DNA from 2 places in the Rhizobium sp. R339 genome. Region 2 is predicted to be linked to the other one. Evidence: riboswitches for the same ligand, from Rfam matches in the RefSeq annotation. Region 2 holds a riboswitch; the other holds the start of a gene.
What was found. A riboswitch is a leader RNA that binds a small molecule or an ion and turns the genes downstream of it on or off. The one in region 2 is predicted to bind thiamine pyrophosphate.
Positions count from the first base shown of each region.

Region 1 (7,218 bases), on a different contig from region 2:
CATCGAAGAGTGACCGCTCGGCTTGATCTGTTCCGGCAGCATGGAGAAACGTCGATGACGGACTTGCTTCCCATACGGCCTTGCGGCTACCCATATTGAGGAACGGCGCGGCCAAAGAATTGAACCGCACCATGCACCGATTGCACCGCCATTATTCGCAGCTATCATGGCGGCGGTGATTTCTTCTTTGTTCGCTCCCCTGCACGCCGGCGTCGCGTCCAGGCAAAGGCTATGTTCCATAATTCCGCTTATCTGATTTTTGACTGTAGCGGGTACATTCTATTTCCAAGCGCGACATGCCAGAAAAAACAATGGCTTCCCTTTGGAGATTTGGAATGTCCCGATGCTATTTGCAACTGACCCTCGCCGATCGCCGTCGCCTGCACCAGCTTGTCGAACGCAAGGTGCCGGTCAATGAGATGGCGCGCCAGCTCGGCCGGCACCGCTCGACGATTTTCCGCGAGCTCAAGCGGAATGCTTTTGAAGACCCGCACATGCCGGATCTGAGCGGCTACTATTGCGTCACCGCCAACGAGATGGCCCGGGAGCGCAGAGCCAAGCTGCGCAAGCTCGCCCGGTTCTCCCATGTGCGCCAATCGGTGATCGAACGGATCATCCATGGCTGGTCGTCACAGCAGATCGCCGGCCGCATGCGGCTGGAGCGCCATCCAATCTGCGTCAGTTATGAGACGATCTACAAGTTCGCCTATTCCGCAGACGGTCAGGCCATCAAACTGTGGTGGCACCTGCCGGAGCGGCGTGCGAGACGCAGATCGCGGCATGCCGCCGGCGTCACGGTCGCCGCTTCGGCCCGGAACTCAACATCCTCCATCGTCCCGATACTGTCGCCGAGCGCAAGCAGTTCGGCCACTGGGAGTGCGATCTCATTCAGTTTCGCAAGAAGTTCGGCAAGGCCAACGTGACCTCATTGGTCGAGCGGGTCAGCCGTTTTGCTGTCTTCCTTCGCAACAATGACCGGCAGTCGAAGCCGATCATGGACGGGTTGATCGAGGTGCTCCAACCCCTGCCCCACGCTGCTCGACAATCACCTTCGACCGAGGCACTGAGTTCAGCGAATGGCCCTATCTGCAGGCTGGCATCGGAACGCAGACTTGGTTCTGTGACCCGCAATCGCCTTGGCAGAAAGGCCCTGTGGCGAAATGGGCGGATGACACCTCTCCCGGATATACTTCATTCCGCCTTGCGAAAAAGAGGCGCTTGATAGGATCTGAACCTATGCGCCATTCCCAAATAGACGTTTGGAATCAAAGTTCCTGACCATGCCGAACGGCAACACGTTATCAGTTTCAAACTGAGCTGCCGGCGCGGGGCGGCCAATGTAATATCCCTGAAGCTGATTGATTCCGTACTGCTGCATCAGCCGCTGATGTTCAATAGTCTCCACGCCTTCAATGAGGATCCTCACGCCGCGATTGCGCAGCAGGCTGATGATGTCAAGCAACATCCTCTTGCCTCTTTCCGTGTCGCAGTCATGGAGGAAGGACCTATCGATCTTGATGGTGTCGAATTCTATGAGACGAAGCCAAGAGAGCCCTGCGAACCCCGTGCCAAAGTCGTCGAGCCAGACTTGAGCGCCCAGCTTTCTCAGATCGCTGATGCAACGAACCACATCCTGGTCGATTTCCAGCTCCACCCCTTCGGTAATCTCGAAAGCAAGCCGAGCGCCCGTGACGTCGAATTCAGCGAGTGTCGCTGCGACATAGCTGGCGAAACCTGGCATCTTGAGTTCAATCGGCGAAACGTTGACGCTTGCCACTTGCACCACGCCGGTCGCCAACAGGTCCCGGCAGACAGTGCGGATCGCCCACCGCCCCAGTTCGATGATCGACCCTGTCCTTTCCGCGACTGGAATAAATGTGGCGGGGGATACCGCCGTTCCGTCCAACATCCTCAAACGCATTAAAGCTTCAACGGCATCCATCTTGCCTGTCTGCACGTTGCGGATCGGCTGATAGACGAGGGAGACAAGGTCGTGTTCAACCGCGATCTTCAGGGTCGCAGCTATATCCTCGCTGTCATCGCTACTCAGCGGGTCTTCAGGATCGAAGACCCGCAGGGTGTTGCGGCCCGTTGCCTTGGCGGCATAAAGCGCCCGATCAGCTTCATGAATGACCTTGTCGACCTGCTTGGTCTGGTCCCGCGTATAGGAGACGCCGACACTTACGGTGATGACGGTGGTCCCGTCTCGCCTGTGCTCGTGCGGCCAAGCCAGCGCTCGAACGGCAGCACACATGGCTTCCGCGAGCTCCGCCGCTCTTTCCGGGTTCGGCATCGGTGTGATGACGATGAATTCCTCGCCGCCATATCGCCCGATGATCGCGTCATGGGACAAGGCCACGTTTTGAAGAAGCTGGGAGACCGCTACAAGACACCGGTCACCTTCTTGATGGCCGTAGCAGTCGTTATAGCGCTTGAAATGATCCACATCGATAAGCAGGACGGCAAAGGGCGCCCTCTGGTCCTGCCAGCGTTGCCAATGATCACGCAGACGTTGATCGATTGCCCGGCGATTTTCCAGGCCGGTCAACGAGTCCGTATTCGAGAGGTGCAAAAGAGCCTTGCCCCTTTCATCGGCCGCAGCCTGCTGCAAACCAGCTTCAAGAGCATTGAGGAACACTTTGTAGCGCTCTCGATTGAGCTGAAGGTTCACGTAAGAGGTAAAAATAAAGCAGGAAATGCAGAAGGCGCCGAGGATCAGCTTGTGGAGAAGCACCATAGGCACGAACAGATAGAGGGCGCCGATGAAGATGAGCACGTTCGTTGCGGAGGCGGCAAGAGCAACCGGAAAACGGAAACTGAAGAACAAGTTGACGCTCATCATAAAGATCGCGCCAAAAACCATATAATATGAGAAAGCGTCCCTGACCGTGGTCATCTGGCCGGTCAGAAGCCAGACAAGATAAGCTGCCAGGACGGACACCGCCGCGGCCATGTCGACCGTGTCGGCCTTTGCTTTGCGGTAGAGTAAGAGTTCCAGCAGGCAGAGCGCAGTGACGCCGACCGCCAACCGGCCAGCAATTGTGTACTGAACGACATCACCGATAAAAAGATAGTCCGTGAAAGAGTAGGCAAGGTAAGCAGCCACCGCTATCCAGAGGCCCTTGCGCGTCGCGCTCTTTCGGCCGCTCTCGCTCTCCTTACTATAAATGCGACGCAACTGTTCTGACGACAGTGTCGGCCGCGTGGCGGCGACTGCGGTCTCGGCTAACACGTGCATCATGCCCCTGCCACCCAACATCTTGCAGCAGTTGTCCTACACAGACCGCTAGCTGAAGCTGGATAGCCCTACACAGACCCCACATCAACCGATAACGCCCGAAACGATCCCCAAGCGGGCGGAGTATCTCTTGGGTTCACTAATACTTTCTAAAGCCAGGACGTGCACGGGGACGCTGCCGCCAACCTTTGCGCTTGACCTTCATGAAAATGGTAAGGATTTTATGCAATCTATTAAATCTCTATTTACCGACGAGGTTTCCTTGGTTCAGCCGCTTTTTTCCCTTGATGGCCAAAGCTTGATTACACCGCAGTCCGTCAGCAATACGCTTCTCTCACCTGGCAAGGATAATGAAACAGACCGCCTGCGAATTGCGGAGGCTGAGTTTGCAATCGTCATCAACATTGCCATGCAGCGATTCGCCGCGGGCAAAGGCCTGTCTGACGCAGTCAGGTGGTTGATTGGTCAGCTCCACGACATCCGGCATAAATTCGGCGCTGTTGTGTGGCAGAAGCTCATCCCGATTATTCAGGCCCATCCCTCGGCAGAGATTCTGCAGCAATGCCCGTTCACTCGTTGGTCCTTTGAAAAACCTCGCGGCTACTCCGGTGATGCCAGTCTCATAGACTTTATTTATGGGCATCCGGCGGTGACCGAAGAAGTGGCCAGATCGACCCTTCTCGGTCTGAATATCTTCGAATACACGATAAACGCTCCCGGCCCGGTAGCCGTAAGGGAGCGTCGCGAAACCCTGACCCGCTACGTCGATGAGACGGCTGCACGAATAGGTCGGGATACCGAGGTCCTCGCCATCGCCGCCGGTCACCTTCGCGAAGCGGAGGAATCAAAAGCACTTGCAGAAGGCAACCTTAAACGCTGGGTTGCTCTTGATCAGGATCCCCACAGTATCGGCTCGATCGCGAGCCAATTCCATAGAACTTCGGTCGAGCCTATCAATGGATCCGTGCGCGGCTTGCTGGCGCGAAAGCATCAGATTGGCACCTTCGATCTCATCTACGCAGCAGGATTGTACGACTACCTCACCGATAAAGTCGCAATCCGACTGACGCAGATTTGCATGGAAATGCTGAAGCCGGGCGGCGTCTTTCTATTTGCCAACTTCTCCGACGAGATGGCCGACGACGGATACATGGAATCCTACATGAACTGGGAGCTCCTCCAGCGTTCCGAGGCCGATATGTGGCGTATTGCCAATGGTAGTGCGCCGGAAAACACGGTTGATAAGACGGTCTGGTTCGGCGCCAACCGCAACATCATCTACAGCACGATAAAAAAGCTGTCGTAGGCTTCGACGGGCTGGGCGCTCACAAAACCGACGCGCCCAGCCCGGCGGCGTCGCCACTCGTGCGTGGCGATCGGGTTACTTTCAGCTCCAGGGTTGACATGAACTGGATCGAGGACGTAGCCTCCGCAGCATTCACCAGGGGGGTCCCGGCAAGGGGCTGAGATACTGCTGGACAATACGGCTTTGCCGGTTTGTGGCGCAGTGACCCGTTGAACCTGATCCAGTTCATACTGGCGTAGGGACGGTGCAAGCGCTCGAAGGCTGCGGATTCACGCGTGGAATCCATGCCGGCGTCTTTTCATCATTCCGGCTGACTGACTGGGTCTCCAACTGCACTTTGGAGCCTCAAACCATGACCATTGCCGCAAAGAACCTCACCCCAACCGTCACCACCGGCGCCCTGCCGTCATCGCGCAAGATCCACGTCGCGGGAGAGATCCATGCCGACGTTCAGGTCCCGATGCGCCAGATCAGCCTCCATCCGACCTCGGGCGAGCCGCCGGTAACCGTCTATGATTCCTCCGGTCCCTACACGATCGAAGGCGCCGATATCCGTATCGAGCAAGGTCTTGCCGCGCTGCGCCGCGACTGGGTGCTCGCCCGCGGCGACGTCGAGCCCTATGAGGGCCGCAGCATCCGTCCCGAGGATAACGGTTTTGCCAGCGGCGAGCGGCTGACGCCGGAATTTCCGGCAAAACGGCAGCCGTTGCGGGCCAAGGACGGCAAGGCGGTGACACAGCTGGCTTACGCGCGCGCCGGGATCATCACTCCGGAGATGGAATTCATCGCGATCCGCGAAAATCTCGGCCGCAAAGCCCAGGCCGGCGTGATGCTTCGCGATGGCGAGAGCTTCGGCGCCCATATTCCCGATCACGTGACGCCGGAATTCGTGCGCCAGGAAGTCGCCGCCGGCCGGGCCATTATTCCGGCCAATATCAATCATCCGGAATCGGAACCGATGATCATCGGCCGGAATTTCCTGGTGAAGATCAACGCCAATATCGGCAATTCGGCGGTGACCTCGTCAATGGCGGAGGAGGTCGAGAAGATGGTCTGGGCCGCCCGCTGGGGCGCCGACACCGTCATGGACCTTTCGACCGGCCGCAACATCCACAATATCCGTGAATGGATCATCCGCAACTCACCGCTGCCGATCGGCACCGTGCCGCTTTACCAGGCGCTGGAAAAGGTCGAAGGCATCGCCGAAAACCTCACCTGGGAGATCTATCGCGACACGCTGATCGAACAGGCCGAACAGGGCGTCGACTATTTCACCATCCATGCCGGCGTGCGGCTGCATTACATCCCGCTGACCGTCAATCGCGTCACCGGCATCGTCTCGCGCGGCGGCTCGATCATGGCCAAGTGGTGTTTGCACCATCATCGCGAAAGCTTCCTCTACGAGCATTTCGAGGAAATCTGCGACATCTGCCGCGCCTATGACGTCTCCTTCTCACTCGGCGACGGCCTGCGCCCCGGCTCGATCGCCGATGCCAACGACGCGGCGCAATTCGCCGAACTCGAAACGCTCGGCGAGCTGACGAAGATCGCCTGGGCCAGGGATTGCCAGGTCATGATCGAGGGGCCGGGCCACGTGCCGATGCACAAGATCAAGGAAAACATGGACAAGCAGCTTGCGGTCTGCGGCGAGGCCCCCTTTTATACGCTCGGCCCGCTGACGACCGACATCGCGCCGGGCTACGATCACATCACCTCAGGGATCGGCGCGGCGATGATCGGCTGGTTCGGCACGGCCATGCTCTGCTACGTCACGCCGAAGGAGCATCTCGGCCTGCCTGACCGCAACGACGTCAAAACAGGCGTCATCACCTACAAGATCGCCGCCCATGCCGCCGATCTCGCCAAGGGCCATCCCGCGGCGCGCATCCGCGACGATGCGCTGTCGCGCGCCCGTTTCGAATTCCGCTGGGAAGACCAGTTCAACCTTTCCCTCGATCCCGAAACGGCCCGCTCCTTCCACGACGAGACGCTTCCGAAGGAAGCGCACAAGGTCGCCCATTTCTGTTCGATGTGCGGCCCGAAATTCTGCTCGATGAGGATATCACACGATATAAGGTCGGAAGCGCAGAAGGAGGGTCTTGAGGCCATGGCCGCCCGCTACCGCGAAGGCGGCGACCTTTATGTTGCCGTCTCTTCGATCGAGGGGCCCTCTCCGATCGAGACCACGGGAGCCTGAGATGCACGTCCTCGTCAAAGGGGCCGGCATCTCAGGGCTCCTCGTTGCGCACGAACTGCAGGCCCGCGGCGCCGAGGTCAGCATCGTCGACCCGCATGCGAATTTCGACCGGGCCGCGTCGTGGCTCGCCGGCGGCATGCTGGCGCCGTGGTGCGAGCGTGAAAGCGCCGACGAGGCCGTGGTCCGGCTTGGGGCGCAGGCGGCCGACCGCTGGGAGGCGATCCTGCCCGGCCACGTCGTCCGCAACGGGACATTGGTGGTCGCGCCGGCGCGTGACCATGGGGAGCTGAAGCGCTTTGCCGGGCGGACGAGCAGTTACCGATGGGTGAAAGAGGAAGACATCGCCCTGCTCGAGCCGGCTCTTGCCGGCCGGTTCCGGCATGGCCTGTTTTTCCCCGAGGAAGCGCATCTCGATCCCCGGCGGGCACTCGTCGCGCTGAAAGACAAACTGTCGGCGCAGGGCGTCTTCTTCGCAGG
Region 1 covers NZ_LOKV01000002.1:75,186-82,403, reverse strand. Annotated here, with positions in the region: partial or broken gene ATY76_RS05925 (IS30 family transposase) at 336-1,149, shown strand; gene ATY76_RS05920 (EAL domain-containing protein) at 1,235-3,241, opposite strand; gene ATY76_RS05915 (class I SAM-dependent methyltransferase) at 3,501-4,544, shown strand; TPP riboswitch at 4,672-4,804, shown strand; gene thiC (phosphomethylpyrimidine synthase ThiC) at 4,897-6,741, shown strand; gene thiO (glycine oxidase ThiO) at 6,743-7,218, shown strand, end outside.
Region 1: another riboswitch for thiamine pyrophosphate. It lies ahead of thiC (phosphomethylpyrimidine synthase ThiC); the one in region 2 lies ahead of thiM (hydroxyethylthiazole kinase).

Region 2 (7,218 bases):
CCAGCTCTTGTCGAAAGTGTAGAGCGTTTCGAAAATATGCTGCGTGACGATGCCGACGAGATCGGCCGTCGACGACATCGGATCGAGCGTCGGCGGCTCGCCGATCGTCGCGACATTGATGACGCCGCCCTTTTCCTGGGCAAAAAGGGTCGAAGGCAGGGCGACAAGCGCAGTGCCGAGCAGAAATGCGACAAGCGTTTTCATATGAGGGCTCCCGGTTAAGTTCCACAATTATGTAATTCATCTTTTTGTAACAGAATAAGAGATGAAGTAATCGTGTCAAGCGGAAGCCGCGGATTATATCGTGAGACGAAGGTCGGAACGGCGGAAACAGCGCCACACCATCGGCCGCGGCTAGCCGTCCAGGACAAGGTTGCGCATTATGCGAGCGCGAAGAATCGGCACCGGCAGAGCTTCAACCAAGCGAGGATGGAATATGAACATCGATTTCACCGATGGAAAATGGCTGAACGAACCGGCCAGCTGGCAGGCCGACGCAACCGGCCTGACGCTGACAACAGGCGAGAAGACTGACTTCTGGCGGGAAACCTATTACGGCTTCACCCGCGACAGCGGCCACTTCCTCGCCTTCCCCACCGCCGAGAGCTTCACCGCCCAGATCCGCGTCCAAGGCGAATTCCGCACCCTCTACGACCAGGCTGGCCTGATGGTGCGCCTCGACGAAAACCGCTGGGTCAAGACAGGCGTCGAATTCACCGACGGCGAAGCCTTCCTCAGCACCGTCGTCACCGACGGCCAGTCCGACTGGTCGGTCTCACAACCCTTCAAGGAACTGGAAGATTTCCACATCCGCGTCACCGTCGCGGGCGGCGCCCTGCGCATCCAGGCCTCCCGCGATGGCAGCCGCTGGCCGCTGCTGCGGTTGGCGCCCTTCCCGATCGCCGACAGATACGAGGTCGGGCCGACCGCGTGCACGCCGGAGCGGAGTGGGCTGAGTGTGCGGTTTTCGGAGTTTTCGATTGGGCCGGCGATTACGACGGATCTGCATGATTTGAGTTGAGCGGGCTCCGGTGGCGGTGCGCTCGACCAAATTTGCGACGAGATATCAAATCCCGGGCCGGATTAAGGGCTTCAGGTCGGTTCGTAGCGACAACTCTCGTCCGTTGAAGATTGCAGTACCATTTCAGTTTCGTGGACGGCTCATGTGTGAAGAGAACGTATTCCTCAGAGAAAAGATACTCGTTAAGACTGAAATCGCATCCCGCTAATCTCCGAAAATGCGACAGGCCATTTGCCGGGCAGCGCACTCACAAATACAGAGCTGTATTTTAGAAATACATTGCACCCACGGTTGCTGCTGGTATTCTTTCTCGAAAAGGGAGGGAGCAGCGAATGGCGAGACGACCGCGGCCGGGGCAGCCCGGAAAAGAACCCGAAGACGACTTCCGGGAAAACCTGGTCAAGACTCGGATCGGAGGCGATCTCTCCTCATTGATGAAGGATGACGCGGATCGCCCCAGGAAACCCGCCAAGGCGCCCCCTGAAAGCTTCGATGTCGTCATCGAATTCAATCGCGATTTTCCAGGCGGCGTGACGGCAGCGCGGCAATTCCTGTTCGAGGCGTATCTTTTGTATCTCAACCGGGTCGGAGCGACCGACGACAGCAACAGCCTGCGACGTTTCGGCATGTCGCTACCGCTCGGCATGCCTGCGGTTCCGGAGGACGGTAAGCTGAATCTCTCGCAGATTTTTTCGAATGGCAGCAGGATCGCCGCCAAATCCCTCTGGACCGACAGCTACGCCTTTGCGACCCTGACTCGAGAAGCCATCGACCGGCTTTCGACCTGGATGATGACCCAAAAGAAGGATGGCAAAAAGCAGAAGGACGTTCCGCTCGTCTACAAGATCTGGCGTGATCATAAGATTGATCGCTGCGTTTACGAATCCGTCAGGACGATCAAATGCGATGCGGCCTATGCATCCTTTGCGGCCAGTGGAAAAGGCATCGTCTGGGCGGTCGCCGATACCGGAATTGACAAAAACCACCCACATTTCAAAACGCTTGGCACGCTCGATCTGCCGGACGGCCTTTATCACCGGGATTTCACCATCGACGATCCCGATCCCGACCCGGTCGTGGCGTCGGATGCGGCGTTGATCGACACGGCCGGCCATGGAACCCACGTTGCCGGCATCATCGCCGGTCGCACCTCCGTAAAAGAAGTACCGAAAACGAAAGCGCTAAAGACTATTTGCGTGACCTCGCAGATTCGCAAGGAGGATGGAACAAAATCAACGGTCAACGATCCGCACGAAGGCGTCATCACCGGCATGGCGCCGCACTGTAAGCTGATGAGCCTGAAAGTGCTGATTAACGAGAAGCAGGGAAAGCTCAGCAATCTGCTGGCTGCGATCAATTACGTCCAACGCTCGAACGATTATGGGCGTAACCTCAAGATTCACGGCATCAATCTCAGCCTCGGCTACACCTTTGATCCGGCCTGGTTCGCCGCCGGGCAAAGCCCGCTTTGCGTGGAGGTCAACCGGCTTGTCCGCTCGGGCGTCTGCGTGGTGGTCGCAGCCGGCAATGCCGGCTACGGCACGGTGACGCAATTTTCCGGCGCGCCGGAACGCGCCGCCCATGTCGGCACGATCATGGATCCCGGCAATGCCGCGCTTGCCATCACTGTCGGCTCGACGCATCGCGACATGCCGCACACCTATGGCGTCTCCTATTTCTCCTCGAAGGGACCGACGGCCGACGGGCGCATGAAGCCGGATCTCGTCGCCCCCGGCGAACGCATCGTCTCGTGCGCACTTCCCGACCGTGACAAACCGAATGAAGCGCCGTTCCGGGAGGATACCGGCACGAGCATGGCGACACCGCATGTTTCCGGCGCGATCGCCGCCTTCCTGTCTGTCCGGCGTGAGTTTCTCGGCCAGCCGGAACGCGTCAAGGAAATCTTCGTCGGCGCGGCGACCGACCTCAAGCGCCGGCCGGAGTTTCAGGGCGCCGGCCTCATCGATCTGATGCGAACACTGCAAGCTGTGTAGGAGGACACATGGACACGCTTGGACCCTCGCCATTCCTATGGCTCGAATTCGACAAGGACGGCGCGATCGATCCCGCGCGGGCGGAGAAACTCGCCGCCCTGCTGAACCAGCCCGGCAGGACCGATCTCGTGGTCATCTCGCACGGCTGGAAGAACACCAAGGACGATGCCCGCACGCTCTATGGAACGCTCTGGGCCAACGCCTGCAAGAAACTGGCACCCGACAAGGCGCGCCGCACCGTCGTCGCCGGCATCGTCTGGCCGGCCAAGGCCTATCGGACGGATTTCGACACGGAAACGCTGGTGGCCTCAGGCGGCGGCGCCCAGGCAGCCGACGGCGCAGCGGCGCCGGTCGAGGATCTCGACGAGGCAGCTTTCAAGGACGTGCTGGCCGATTTCGAGGATCTTTTCGGTCCGGATGGTGCTGGCACGGCCGAAAAGGCGCGGGCCGCAGCCGAGACACTTGATGAAACGACGTCACTTTTCCTCGTCAGGAAAGGCAAAGAGGCAATCGGCTCTCCCCAATCCGATACCGAGCTCAAGGCGGATGCCGAACCGATCGCGCTCGCGACGGAGGATGCCAATAGCGCGAAGGTGCTGATGGAAGGTCTCGTCCCGCCGCCAACCTTCAGTCTCGAAAGCTCGGTCGGCAAGGCGCAGGGTCTCGGCGACGTCGTCTCGGGCTTGATCTCCGGCCCAAGAGCGGCGGTGGCGCGGTTCCTGAACCAGCTCACCTATTACGAAATGAAGAAACGCGCCGGCGTCGTCGGCGAGGCACTGACCAAAAACGTCCTGTCGAAACTCGTGCTGCAGCAGCCGATCCGGCTGCATCTCATCGGCCACAGCTTCGGCGCCCGGCTGGTCTCGGCGGCGGCGAACAAGCTCGCCCCGGTCCCGAAGCTGGAATTCTTCTCGCTCACTTTGCTGCAGGGCGCCTTCTCGCACAATGGGTTCGCCAAAGAGATCAAGCCGGGCCTTGCCGGCGCTTTTCCCGATGTGGTCGGCAAACCGACTGGCCCGATCTGCGTCACCCATACCCATAACGATCTCGCCTGCACCCTCGCTTATGCGCTGGCCTCGCGCCTGTCGCGCGATATCGCCAAGAGCATCGGCGATGCCAACGACGAATTCGGCGCGATGGGGGCGAACGGTCCTCAGCACCTGAAGACTGGACAGGCGGTCGAGGACGATGCGGATGCCGTCTTCGCGCCGAAAGCCGGCAAGGTGAACACCTTCCTGGCGGACAAATATATCATCAAGACCGCGGCGTCGGATGCCCACAACAATGTCGCGAACGAGGAGGTCGGCCGGCTGCTGGCAAAGATCGTCGGCTGATCGTCTTCGTGATTTGGCCACACCGCACGCTTCGCGAATTGTCATTTTCCGGGTGACATGCGCCCCGTTCTCTGCGAAAACAAACCCGATGAGAGACAGGGGCGTCCGCCGGCAGGCGGGCTGAGAAGCACCCTTCGAACCTGAACCGGATCATGCCGGCGGAGGGAGTCGCTCGGGGTTGGGCCTTGCCCGCATAAACCGCCCCGTGCCCTGCCCCCGCCTGAAAGGGGCAACAGCAGATGAAGACCACGTCGGGAGCAATGCTGAAGGCGATGCGCGAAAAGCCGCCGCTCGTTCAGTGCATCACCAATTGCGTCGCCATGAACATTGCGGCAAACGTCCTGCTCGCCGCCGGCGCCTCGCCGGCTATGGTGCATGCTGCGGAAGAAGCCGGCGAATTCGCCGCCATTGCAAACGCATTGACCATCAATATCGGCACGCTTTCGCCCCAATGGATCGAAGGCATGCAGGCGGCTGCCAAGGCAGCGAACGCAGCCGGAAAACCCTGGGTGCTCGATCCGGTCGCGCATTACGCCACCGCCTTCCGCCGCAAGGCGGTCGCCGATCTCCTGGCGCTCAAGCCCACGATCATTCGCGGCAATGCGTCCGAGATCATCGCGCTTGCCGGCGGAGAGAGCCGCGGCCAGGGCGTCGACAGCCGCGACCCCGTCGAGCAGGCCGAGGATTCGGCGCGGCGGCTCGCGGAGCGGCAGCAGTCGATCGTTATCGTCACCGGCGCGGTGGATTTCGTCACCGACGGTCAAAGGGCCGTGCGGGTCGCAGGCGGCTCTGCCCTGATGCCGCAGGTCACCGCGCTCGGCTGCTCGCTCACCTGCCTCGTCGGCGCCTTCGCCGCGACCGCACCCGAGGACCTCTTCGGCGCGACGGTCGCCGCCCTCGCGACCTTCGCCGTCGCCGGCGAAGATGCGGCACTGGGTGCTGCGGGCCCGGGCTCCTTCTCCTGGCGATTGCTCGATGCGCTGGCTGCCATCGATGCCGAAACGCTCGACGCCAGAGCAAGGGTATCGGTCGTATGAAGCGCTTCGACCTCTCGCTCTATCTCGTCCTCGATCCCGATCTCTGCGCCGGGATCGGCATGGTCGAGACGGCGCGCCTCGCCGCTGCCGGCGGCGCGACGATGGTGCAGCTGCGTGACAAACATGCGGGCACAGCGAGAATGATCGAAACCGGCCAGGCCTTGAAACAAGTGCTCGACGGCACAGGCGCCCTCCTCATCGTCAATGATGACGTCGAGGCGGCAATCGCCATCGGTGCCGACGGCCTGCATATCGGCCAGGACGACATGGATGCGCGTGACGCGCGGCAGATGATCGGCCCCGGCATGATCCTCGGCTTGTCGGTGGAAACCGCGCAGCTCGCCGGCGCCGTCGATCCTGATATCGTCGATTATACCGGCGTCGGACCGGTGTTTGCGACACCGACCAAGGCCGACCACAAGCAGCCGATCGGCTTTGACGGGCTTGCCAGGCTGGTACAGTCCTCACCGGTGCCGTCGGTCGCCATCGGCGGGCTCAAGGCGGAACATGTGGCAGGCGTATTTGCCGCAGGAGCCGAGGGGCTTGCTGTCGTCTCCGCAATCTGCGGCGTGCCCGACCCCGAAGCGGCAACACGTCGCATCGAAGCAGAAATCCGAAAGGTCCGCCCATGATCCGCAACGTTCTCTCCATCGCCGGTTCCGATCCCTCGGGCGGGGCCGGCATCCAGGCCGACCTCAAGGCCTTTTCCGCCCGCGGCGTCTATGGCATGGCGGTGTTGACGGCGCTGACGGCGCAGAACACGCAAGGAGTGAGCGGCGTGCATCTGGTGCCGCCGGAGTTCGTCGCCGACCAGATCAATGCCGTCTTTGCCGATGTGCGCGTCAATGCCGTCAAGATCGGCATGATCGCCAATGCCGGGATCGCCGAAGCCGTCGCAGCAGCCCTCGCGGGCCGGCGCGGCATTCCCATAGTCATCGATCCCGTCATGATCGCCAAGGGCGGCGCGGCCCTGCTTGCGCCCGAAGCGATCGACGTGCTGACCCGCCGGCTGCTGCCGCTCGCAACCCTCCTCACGCCGAACCTGCCCGAAGCCGCAGCGCTGCTGCACCGACCGGTCGCAAGCAGTCGCGAAGAGATGGCGGCACAGGCCGAGCAGCTGCGCGCGCTAGGCCCTGCCGCGGTGCTGGTCAAAGGCGGCCATCTCGACAGCGATGAGAGCCCCGATGTGCTTGCCACTGTCGGCGGCCTGCACTGGTTCGAGGCGAGGCGCGTGCCGACCAAGAATACGCACGGCACCGGCTGCACGCTCTCCAGCGCGCTGGCGGCCGAGCTTGCCAAGGGCGCCTCGGCCGAGCAGGCCGTCGCCATTGCGAAGGATTATCTCGCCGATGCGGTCGCCGCCGCCGACAGCCTCACCGTCGGCTCCGGCCACGGCCCGGTGCAGCATTTTCACGCGCTGTGGAAGCACGGGGAATAACCGATCTCGCCGAAAGCGGCGCAGGCATCAGGATTGCGAGAGAAAAACGGCCCGGACCCCCGGGCCGTTTTCGTTCGTACCCTCGGCCGGCACTGAACCGAAGCTGCCGGGGCCGAGCGCACTGCTCCATTTGAAAATCCCTGTTGACAAGCCCGGCCAGATGGCCAAGTCTATAACACTAAAAGGGGATAAATTCCGTAATAACGGAATAATTGGAGGAGAGACAGGTGCCAGACCTGCTTGTGAGCTTATATTCCGCCAAGCTCGCCGAACTGAAAGAACGGGCCGATATCGTCGGCGCCTCCATCCGCCCGGCCCTCCCCCCGGAACTGCATCTCGTCGTCAATTGGGCTCGCGAACACTTCAGTGAGAACTGGGCAAGCGAGGTCTCGGT
Region 2 covers NZ_LOKV01000006.1:15,938-23,155, forward strand. Annotated here, with positions in the region: gene ATY76_RS09870 (ABC transporter substrate-binding protein) at 1-204, opposite strand, end outside; gene ATY76_RS09875 (DUF1349 domain-containing protein) at 437-1,021, shown strand; gene ATY76_RS09880 (S8 family peptidase) at 1,354-3,015, shown strand; gene ATY76_RS09885 (hypothetical protein) at 3,024-4,349, shown strand; TPP riboswitch at 4,437-4,533, shown strand; gene thiM (hydroxyethylthiazole kinase) at 4,610-5,386, shown strand; gene thiE (thiamine phosphate synthase) at 5,383-6,018, shown strand; gene thiD (bifunctional hydroxymethylpyrimidine kinase/phosphomethylpyrimidine kinase) at 6,015-6,824, shown strand; gene ATY76_RS09905 (GNAT family N-acetyltransferase) at 7,052-7,218, shown strand, end outside.